One region of the Mesorhizobium sp. 131-2-1 genome, then DNA from elsewhere that is predicted to be linked to it. Evidence: riboswitches for the same ligand, from Rfam matches in the RefSeq annotation. Region 1 holds a riboswitch; the other holds the start of a gene.

The links. Region 1 has a riboswitch for cobalamin ahead of JG743_RS30660 (5-methyltetrahydropteroyltriglutamate--homocysteine S-methyltransferase). Riboswitches for the same ligand answer to the same signal wherever they lie in the genome.
Region 2: another riboswitch for cobalamin. It lies ahead of JG743_RS14110 (CbtB domain-containing protein); the one in region 1 lies ahead of JG743_RS30660 (5-methyltetrahydropteroyltriglutamate--homocysteine S-methyltransferase).

What each region holds. Positions count from the first base shown of each region.
Region 1 is NZ_AP023247.1:6,364,582-6,369,027, reverse strand. It holds partial or broken gene JG743_RS30665 (1-aminocyclopropane-1-carboxylate deaminase) at 335-1,460, opposite strand; partial or broken gene JG743_RS30660 (5-methyltetrahydropteroyltriglutamate--homocysteine S-methyltransferase) at 1,693-2,055, opposite strand; cobalamin riboswitch at 2,171-2,294, opposite strand; gene JG743_RS30655 (LuxR family transcriptional regulator) at 3,255-3,983, shown strand; gene JG743_RS30650 (DNA -binding domain-containing protein) at 4,280-4,446, opposite strand, start outside.
Region 2 is NZ_AP023247.1:2,937,758-2,942,203, forward strand. It holds gene JG743_RS14105 (gamma-glutamylcyclotransferase) at 1-559, shown strand, start outside; cobalamin riboswitch at 624-817, shown strand; gene JG743_RS14110 (CbtB domain-containing protein) at 855-1,034, shown strand; gene JG743_RS14115 (CbtA family protein) at 1,050-1,850, shown strand; gene cobU (bifunctional adenosylcobinamide kinase/adenosylcobinamide-phosphate guanylyltransferase) at 1,843-2,364, shown strand; gene cobO (cob(I)yrinic acid a,c-diamide adenosyltransferase) at 2,366-2,980, shown strand; gene JG743_RS14130 (hypothetical protein) at 3,005-3,319, shown strand; gene cbiB (adenosylcobinamide-phosphate synthase CbiB) at 3,335-4,327, opposite strand; gene cobD (threonine-phosphate decarboxylase CobD) at 4,326-4,446, shown strand, end outside.

The DNA.
Region 1 (4,446 bases):
GCGTTGTTGGATCCACCATCAGAAGGAGGCACCCCATGTCGCAGTCATTTGACGCGAGCCGGTCCCTTACCGCTCTTGAACAGGATAACACGGTCATCGCCGTCATCGAAATGAGCAAGGCGAAATGGCTGATTGCCGCGCTCGTACCGGGTCTCAAGCGCCAGCCCCTCAAGAAGATCGATGCTGACGCACCATCACTGTTGAAGCTGCTGCAGCGCTGGCGCGACGAAGCCGGCCAGGCTGGGCACACGATCAAGCGGATCGCCGTCACCTATGAGGCGGCTGGAGACGGCTTTTGGCTGGCGCGTCGGCTGTGGGCGCGCGACATCGAAGCCTATGCCATCCACCCCGCCAGCGTTGCGGTGTCGCGTGAGCACCGGCGCGCCAAAACCGATCGTCTCGACACGGAGCTTTTGATGCGCGTCTTCCTTGGCTGGCTGCGCGGGAATTGCTGGCGGGAACGTTCTGGACATCCTTCCTTGTAGGAGTAGCTGTAGCCATTGATGGCCGGCGCGCCACCGAGATGCGCGTAGAGAATCCTCGAGCCCTCGGGGAAGAAGCCTCTTCTAGTCAGATCGATCAGGCCGGACTTTCCCTCGTACACCGGATGGATGATCAAGGCCTCCGTGCGGGCCGCCAGCCGGATCGCGTCATTCGTGGCGTCCGAGGGAACGCCATAGGCGGGATGGGCATAGTCGGAATTGATAACGATTTCGTCCTCGCGCACGGGGCGGCCCAGCCCGACGAGAGCGGCGGTGTCGTCGACGATGCGGCGGACCTGGGCACGGGTCTGAGCGAGCGTGCCCGCGGCATCGATGCCGATCACCCGGTCGGCGCGGCCTTGCGCGGCGAAGTCGAGCCGGTCACAACACACACGATGATGTAGTCGAAAGCAAAGCCAAGCTCGGTTTCCTGCCTGGGCACCTCTTCGGCGAAGCCGACATAGCCCAGCCCGCCGAACTTGTACACCGAGGCGCCGGCCGGGATCGGATAGGGCTTGCCGCCGGCGTCCTTCACCGACTGAATAGCGTCCTCCCAGCTTTTGCGGATGTCGATATCAAAGCCGTCGTCGACAAGCCGGCTGTCCGCGCCCATCAGGCGCGTCAGCAGGATGTTGCCGACCCGGTCGTAGACCGCATCATGGTGCGGCATCCATTTCTCCTGGATCACCACGCACCTCATGCCGATCTTGGCCGCGTCGCCGCGACCAGGCGTGTATGATTCGACTGGACGCCGCCGATAGACACCAGCGTATCGGTGCCGATGCGAAGAGAGTCCGGCACGATGTATTCGAGCTTTCGCAGCTTGTTCCCGCCCATGGCGAAACCGGAATTGCAGTCGTCATGTTTTGCGTAAATCTGCACCTTTCCGCCCAACGCGGCGCTCAGGCGCGGCAGATGTTCGATCGGGGTCGGGCCGAAGGTCAGCGGATATCGTTCGAACTTCTCAAGAAGTGACATCTAAATGGCTCCAGTTCGATATCAGAAAAGTTATAGCGAATTCGCCCACTCCGTCTCCATCAGCCGCTCGGCGGGCGAAGCCAATCATCTCGCACAGGAGATCGGCATCAGATGTTCTCTCCATGAGCGCGCAGGTTAATCATGTCGCCGCGACCGGCGCTGCCTGTGGCGAGACGAGCCAATAAGGACTGCCCGACGCTATCGGGACCGGGACCAGGAGCACAGGGCAAGGCGCATGCTCCTGACCAGAGTCGCAATTCTCCGTCTGACCTTGGTTGCCGTGGGCCATGGCGAAATAGATGTCGAGTGGGACCTCGCCGCCATTCCGTGCGTAGCGGGACGGCAGGGCGCCGACAACGGCGGCGGTGTCGAGTACATGGTCGTAGAGCGAAAAGTCGTTCGACGGGATTTTCGACACACCGCGATCGCGCTGCTCCTCCCAGCTCGCGGCTCGGAGCGCCTTTGCCGTCGCGAGAAGCTCGGCAGCGCAAGACTATCCTGACCAATAGCTTTCAAGCGAGAATTTCAATTCCCGCCTACGACCAATACGCGGCACACCAAGCGTTGCTACAGGAATTTGCTGAGAGAGAGTCATGCGATACCCCGATGGTTGGCGTGGGGGGCAACGAAGGCGCCAGTAGGCCGATACGAACGCCGGGCTGCAGCGGCCACCGAGACACCCCGCCCGTGGACAATAGTTCGCCGTGGCAGGTCTCCTGGCTCGGGGGTCATAGCCTCTACCCGTCTTCCCGAGGCTGTTCGCCTCAGTGACATGAGTGGGGTCGGCTCGCCTCTAATAGTTGCGGGGGCAGCGCCGGCATCGACCGGCTTCCCGCTCCGCTGCGGAGATGGAAAAGCGGGGCGGGTGCTGGGCGGCCCGTTCGGTTGGCTCCAGTGGTCACGACCGGCGTGCTGTTTTCTACGATTGGGGCGACCTGGGCTGGCGGGCAGCCGTCCATAGTCACGATGACGAGACAAGCCAGGCGGTTGCTTTTTTAAGCGGCTCAAGAAGGGTCATCTCTACGCGATGTCTAGGTCTGTGATAGCCTGCGAAGCGCTGGCCGTTTTCGCAGGAATACTGCCTTATAGGACGCGATTGCGCCGTCCATTGCCGCACTTCCAAAATTAACCTAATGGCATCACTCCACCACTCTGGAGTCACGGATGATAGGCGCAACTTACAGGGGCTACACCGCCGGACCTTCCGCAAGATGATGGGAACGGCGCTTGGCTGTCGAAGCCGGAAACACTCGCGGCAATGTATACTGCGACCAGCGAGGAACTGGCAGGTGCAGCCTGTGAACTATGATGTCGACCAATGCGGTTGTAGTTCGCGAGAATCGCGCTTTTGCATGGACGGACTCAACCTTCACGAAACGCGTTCACGCGAGCTTTCATTTTCTGAGGCAATCGTCAGAAACGTGACCTTCCAGTCGAACCGGCGTACCACTCGTCCGCGTGCGCATTTATCCTAAAAAGGTCAAATCTGTATTTGAGCTTCGACCGAATGGAGCCCCTTCACCTGTACGGCCAGACCGCGAGAGCTTCCTCAGGCATCGCAGCGTCTACACCGAGGCAGGGAATTTCAGATCCGGTTGGGGGCACCATCCCGATTCAGCACGGCTGGACCTTATATGAAAGCACTTGGCTTGTGCCAATGTCTGAGGCCACTGGCGCCAGTTGGCGCGGTTTGCGGCAATGCTCTCGCAAGAGCGTCACGGACCTCTTCCGCACCGTCACCTTTCAAATGACACGTTGCCGGAGAGCCAAGGGAAGGAGCTGAAAAGGGGAGAGATGCAGACTGTCTTCGAGAGATTCTTGGAACGGCTTTCCGAAAGCGTCGATGAGGCTGATCTCCGCGGCGCCCTGGCCGATGTCGCCTCTGGACTCGATCTGCTCACTTTCGCCTATTTCTCCTTTTCCCCGCGGTCTGATGGCAAACCCACGCTGATCTCGAATTATCCGGCGCCCTGGACAGCACGTTATCTTGAGAACCGGTATCAGAGTGTTGACCCGGTCATCGTGCGCGCACGCAGTGGCGGATGCCCGTTTCGATGGCGATCCGATCTGAACGGCGAGGAGGCTGCAGGGGCTCAGGTTTTTGAAGAAGCGGCGCAGTTTGGCATCTGCTGCGGCATGACGATCCCGATTATCGACCGCCGAGGGAATTTTGCTGCGATAACCTTTGCCGCAGACAAGCCCGACGCTGTATTTTTTCGCGCCGCAGAACGCCACGAAGAAGGTCTCCGGTATATCGCGACCTGTTTTCATATGTTTGTTCGCCGCAAACTGTCCGCCGATCGAGTGATCGATGGTGTCCTGCTGACGCCGCGCGAATACGAGTGCCTGCAGTGGGCAGTACAAGGCAAGTCCGATTGGGAGATCGGCTGCATCCTCGGGATCACGCAGCGAACGGCCGCCTTTCATCTGGGCAACGCTCGCGGGAAGCTTGGGGTGACGACCACCAAGCAGGCAATTGGCCGCTTGGCCCGTTCGGCTTTTTTCGATTCACTGACAGGTTAGCTTCACGTGCGCGGCGGCGTTGAAGCGAAGCCCGTGGCGCTCAAGTACGTCCTGTGCTTACAGCGAATCGCTTGCCGGCTCGTTTCCGCCGAAAGCGGCTTCGTTTAAGCGTCGTTCTATGGGTCTCGACGGATCGCTCGCCGGACCTTCGCGTCGCGAGATCGTTGAAGTGCTGATCGGAAGGCGCATCCAAGCCGACTGAACGGCTGCATTCGGTGCGCGTCTCCGGCCCTGCGTTCAGGAATGGAGATTGTCGTGAGTTCCCTGCCTGAAAACGTGACAGTTCCAGCCGTGCGTCAGCCGGCGAACAGTTCCTTGTAGCCGGTCGTTACCATCCAGTTCGCCCGGTCGATATGGCTGCGAACAGCCTTGCGGGCGCGCACCGGTTCAAGGACGGGGTCGATGCCGAGAATGAGTTCGGCCATTTCCTCTACGCTGGCATTGTCGGCGCAGGCGTCGAGGA
Region 2 (4,446 bases), 3.4 Mb from region 1:
GGCTCAGCTTCCCGCCACCGAACCGCTTTGGCTGTTCGGCTACGGTTCGCTGATCTGGAAGCCTGAAATCGATAATGTCGAGGAGCGTGTGGCGGTCGTGCGCGGCTGGCACAGGTCCTTCTGCATGAAAATGACGCGCTGGCGCGGCACCAGGGAGCGGCCTGGCCTGATGATGGCGCTGGATCGCGGCGGGCAATGCAAGGGTGTCGCCTTCAGGCTTGGCGACGCCGACCGGCGCCAGCAGCTCGACAGGATCTTGCGGCGCGAGGTGACGCTGAAACCGACCAGCTACCATCCGCGCCTGCTCACCCTTTCGAGCGATAGCGGTCCGCTGCAGGCGCTGGCCTTCGTCATCAACCGCAAGGGCACCACCTATGCCGGCCCGATTGAGGAAAAAGAGGTCGTCGAACGGCTGGCGACATCCTGCGGGCACTGGGGATCGGGCGCCGACTACCTCTACAACACGGTGAAGAACCTGGAGCAGCGCGGCATCCATGACCGCCATCTTTGGCGGCTGCAGCATCTGGTTGCCGAGCGGATTGCCGCTTCGGGCAGCTAGGCCAGATGGCGCATTTGCGCTGGTGGCCGCCGGAATTTGGTTTGCCGGGCGCGACGATTCTGCCTATAGTCCTGCCGTCGTCGGTTCCGTTTTTGGAGCCAAGAGGGAATGCGGTGCGGGCGAATTCGTCCAATGCCGTGGCTGCCCCCGCAACTGTGTGCGGTAGTCCTCTCCAAGGCCACTGAGGAATATCCTCGGGAAGGTGGGGAAGGGCGCTGATCCGCGAGCCAGGAGACCTGCCGGCGACAGCAACGTTGACTTCTATGCCCTCGGGTGGAGGGCGAAAGGACAAGACATGACGACCGCTTCCGTCTCCCTCGGCACCTCCGTCTCTTCGCAGTCGCGTTTCATGCAGCTGGCCATGGCCGCGCTGCTCGGCATTTTCGTCGTCGGCTTTGTCGGCTTCTCGCATCTCGATGCGGTCCACAATGCCGCTCACGACTATCGCCACTCGATGGCCTTTCCCTGCCACTGACGAGGATCTGACATCATGAATCTGTTTCGCAACGTCGTGTTCATCGCGGCGATTGCAGGGCTCGTGGCCGGCGTCGTCCTCGCCTGCCTGCAGGCCTATGCAACCGTGCCGCTGATCCTCAAGGCCGAAGTCTACGAACAGGCCGGCGGCGGCCATCATCATGACCATGCCGCGGCGCCTGCCGAGACCGGCAACGCCATGAGTTCCGCCGCGCCGGCCGGCAATGCCATGAGCTCTGCGGCGCCGGCTCCGGCCGAAGCCGCCGCTCCGGCGGAAGACGAAGGCTGGGCGCCGGCCGATGGCTTCGAACGCTTCGCCTTCAGCGTGCTGGCCAACATCGTCACCGGCATCGGCTTCGCGCTGGTGCTGGTCGCGGTTTCGGAATTCGCCGGCGGCATCGGCAGCTGGCGCCAGGGCGTGTTCTGGGGTCTCGCCGGCTTTGCCGTATTCACCCTGGCGCCTGGCCTCGGCCTGCCGCCGGAACTGCCGGCGATGCCGGCGGCCGAACTCCTGCCGCGCCAGATCTGGTGGACGGCGACAGTGGTCGCGACCGCCGCCGGACTTGGCCTGATCGCTTTTCGCAAGTCGCTGCCGCTGGCGATCTTGGCCGTGGCCCTGATCGTCGCGCCGCACATCGTCGGCGCGCCGCAGCCGGAAAGCTTCGAGACACCGATCCCGGAAGGCCTGCATCACCAGTTCGTGGTGGCGGTGACAGTCACCAATCTGGTGTTCTGGCTGGTGCTGGGTGGCGCCGTCGGCGTGGTGCGCGGCCGCTTCACCGGCACGGCGACCAGCCTGCGCGACAGCTTTGCCTGATCGCGCCAGCGGGACGCTGACCTTCATCCTCGGCGGTGCGCGCTCCGGCAAGAGCGCGCATGCCGAGACCCTGGTGACGGCTGGCCCGCCGCCTTGGACCTACATCGCCACCGCCGAAGCCTATGATGACGAGATGCGCGAGCGCATCGCGCTGCATCGTGGGCGGCGCAGCGAGGGCTGGATGACGATAGACGCGCCGCTCGATCTTGCCGGCGCGATCGAGGCGCTGCCCGATGGGCAGGCTGTCCTGATCGACTGCCTGACACTGTGGCTGACCAACCATATGCTGGCCGAGCACAACCTCGATGCCGAATGCCGGCGATTGACGGATTTGCTGTCGCGGCCGCGCGGGTCGTGGTTTGTTGTGTCCAACGAGGTCGGCCTGGGCATCGTGCCCGACAATGCCCTGGCAAGGCGCTTTCGCGATGCCGGCGGCCGGCTCAACCAGCAGGTCGCGGCAGTCGCCGATACCGTGCTGCTGATGGTGGCAGGGCTGCCGCTGAAGGTGAAGTGAGATGACCGAAGTCGATCCAAAGGACGAGGAGCGCCACCGCGCCAAGATGGCTAAGCGCAAGGCGGTGCAGGATGCGGAAGTGGCGGGCAAGACGATCGAGAAGGGGTTGCTGATCGTCAACACCGGACCGGGCAAGGGCAAGACCACCGCCGCCTTCGGGCTGGCGCTGAGGATGCTCGGCTACGGCAAGCGCGTCGGCGTCGTCCAGTTCATCAAGGGCAAATGGCACACTGGCGAGAAAGACGCCTTTGCCGCCTTTGGCGACCGCGTCGTCTGGCATGCGATGGGCGAGGGGTTCACCTGGGAGACCCAGGATCTGAAGCGCGACATCGCCGCCGCCGAGGCCGCCTTGGCCAGGGCGCTCGAACTGATGGCTGATCCTTCGATCAGCCTTGTGGTGCTCGACGAGCTCAACATCGCCCTGCGTTACGACTATCTCGATCTTGAAAAGGTGGTTGCGGCGCTGAAAGGTCGTCGCGAGGGCCTGCATGTGGTGGTCACGGGACGCAACGCCAAGCCGGCGCTGGTCGAGGCGGCCGATCTCGTCACCGAAATGGGGCTGACCAAGCACCATTTCGCTGCCGGCGTGAAGGCGCAGCAAGGGATAGAATTCTGACCGCCTACCCTCGGGAGATGTCCGTTGGAACAAGCAGTGATTGTCTATCTTCTTCTGACCGGCGGCCCGTTTGGGACGCAGCAAGAGCGGCAATCGGTTCAGGTCTTAGAGGATCGTTTGGAACAGGTTGTTTCGAATGCTAATGCCGGTGAGTTTGATGGCGACGAGTTTGGCGAGGGCGAATGCGTCCTCTACTTATATGGGCCAGACGCTGAGAAGCTCTTTTCTGCGATTGAACCGGTTCTGAAATCGTCGCCAGTGGCTACTGGTGGTTACGCGATCAAAAGGTTCGGCGATGCTGCAGATTTAAGTGCAAAGGAAGTCCGCGTTGTCTGGTGAGTCAGGCCGCCGCAGTCACACCGGTGAGATCAAAATATCCAGGTAGATCACGATGGCCGACAGGATCGCGAACAGCGCGATCAGCAGCCAGTCGGCAACCTGGTAGAGCTTCAGCGCCTGCCTGATGTCGAGGCTTTCCGCCTCGCGCCGGCCGCCTTCGCCCATGAAGGCATCCTCGACGACGACGCCGCCATAGCTGCGCGGGCCGGCCAGCGCGAGGCCCAAGGCTCCGGCCATGGCCGCCTCCGGCCAGCCGGCGTTGGGCGAACGATGCTTGTTTGCGTCACGTCGCATGGCTTGCCAGGCGTTGCGGGGGTCGGCGCCTTTGACGAAGAAGGCCGCCAGCACGATCAGCAGTCCGGTCAGCCGCGATGCCGGCAGGTTGATCCAGTCGTCGAAGCGCGCCGCCGCCCAACCGAAAGCCTCATGGCGCGGCGTGCGGTGGCCGATCATCGAATCAGCGGTGTTGGCGGCCTTGTAGGCGACGCCTCCGGCGAGCCCGCAGACGCCGGTCCAGAAGGCGGGAGCCACGATGCCATCGGAAAAATTCTCGGCCAGGCTTTCGATGGCGGCGCGGGCGACGCCGGCCTTGTCGAGCTTTTCCGGATCGCGGCCGACGATGCGCGAGACGGCAATGCGGCCAAGCGTCAATCCGCCGGTGTCGAGCGCGTCGGCCACGGCCTCGACATGCTCGGCGAGGCTCTTTTGCGACAGCAGCGACGACGCCAGGATTGCCGTGATGATCAGGCCGGTAGGAAAGGTCTGCCAGAGCAGGAGTTGCACGGCGAAGGCGATGGCCGCCGGTACCAGCACGATGACCAGGAGGGCCATGACGCCTCGTCGGCGACGCTGAGCGTCGGAATCAGTGGCGCGGTTGAGCGTGCGGTCGAGAAAGGATATCAGCCTGCCAAACCAGGTGACGGGATGGCCGATGGCGCTGAACAGCCAGTCCGGGTAACCCAGCGCCCGCTCGATGGCCAATGACAGGAAGGCGATCAGGATTGACATGAAGCTTCTTGATGGAGCGATTGCAGCGGTGGATCATGGCGGCAGCCTCGGCCGGGCGAGCGCGCTCTTCCCTCACGCGCCACGGCCTTTCGTCGATCTCTCGACGGGTATCAATCCGC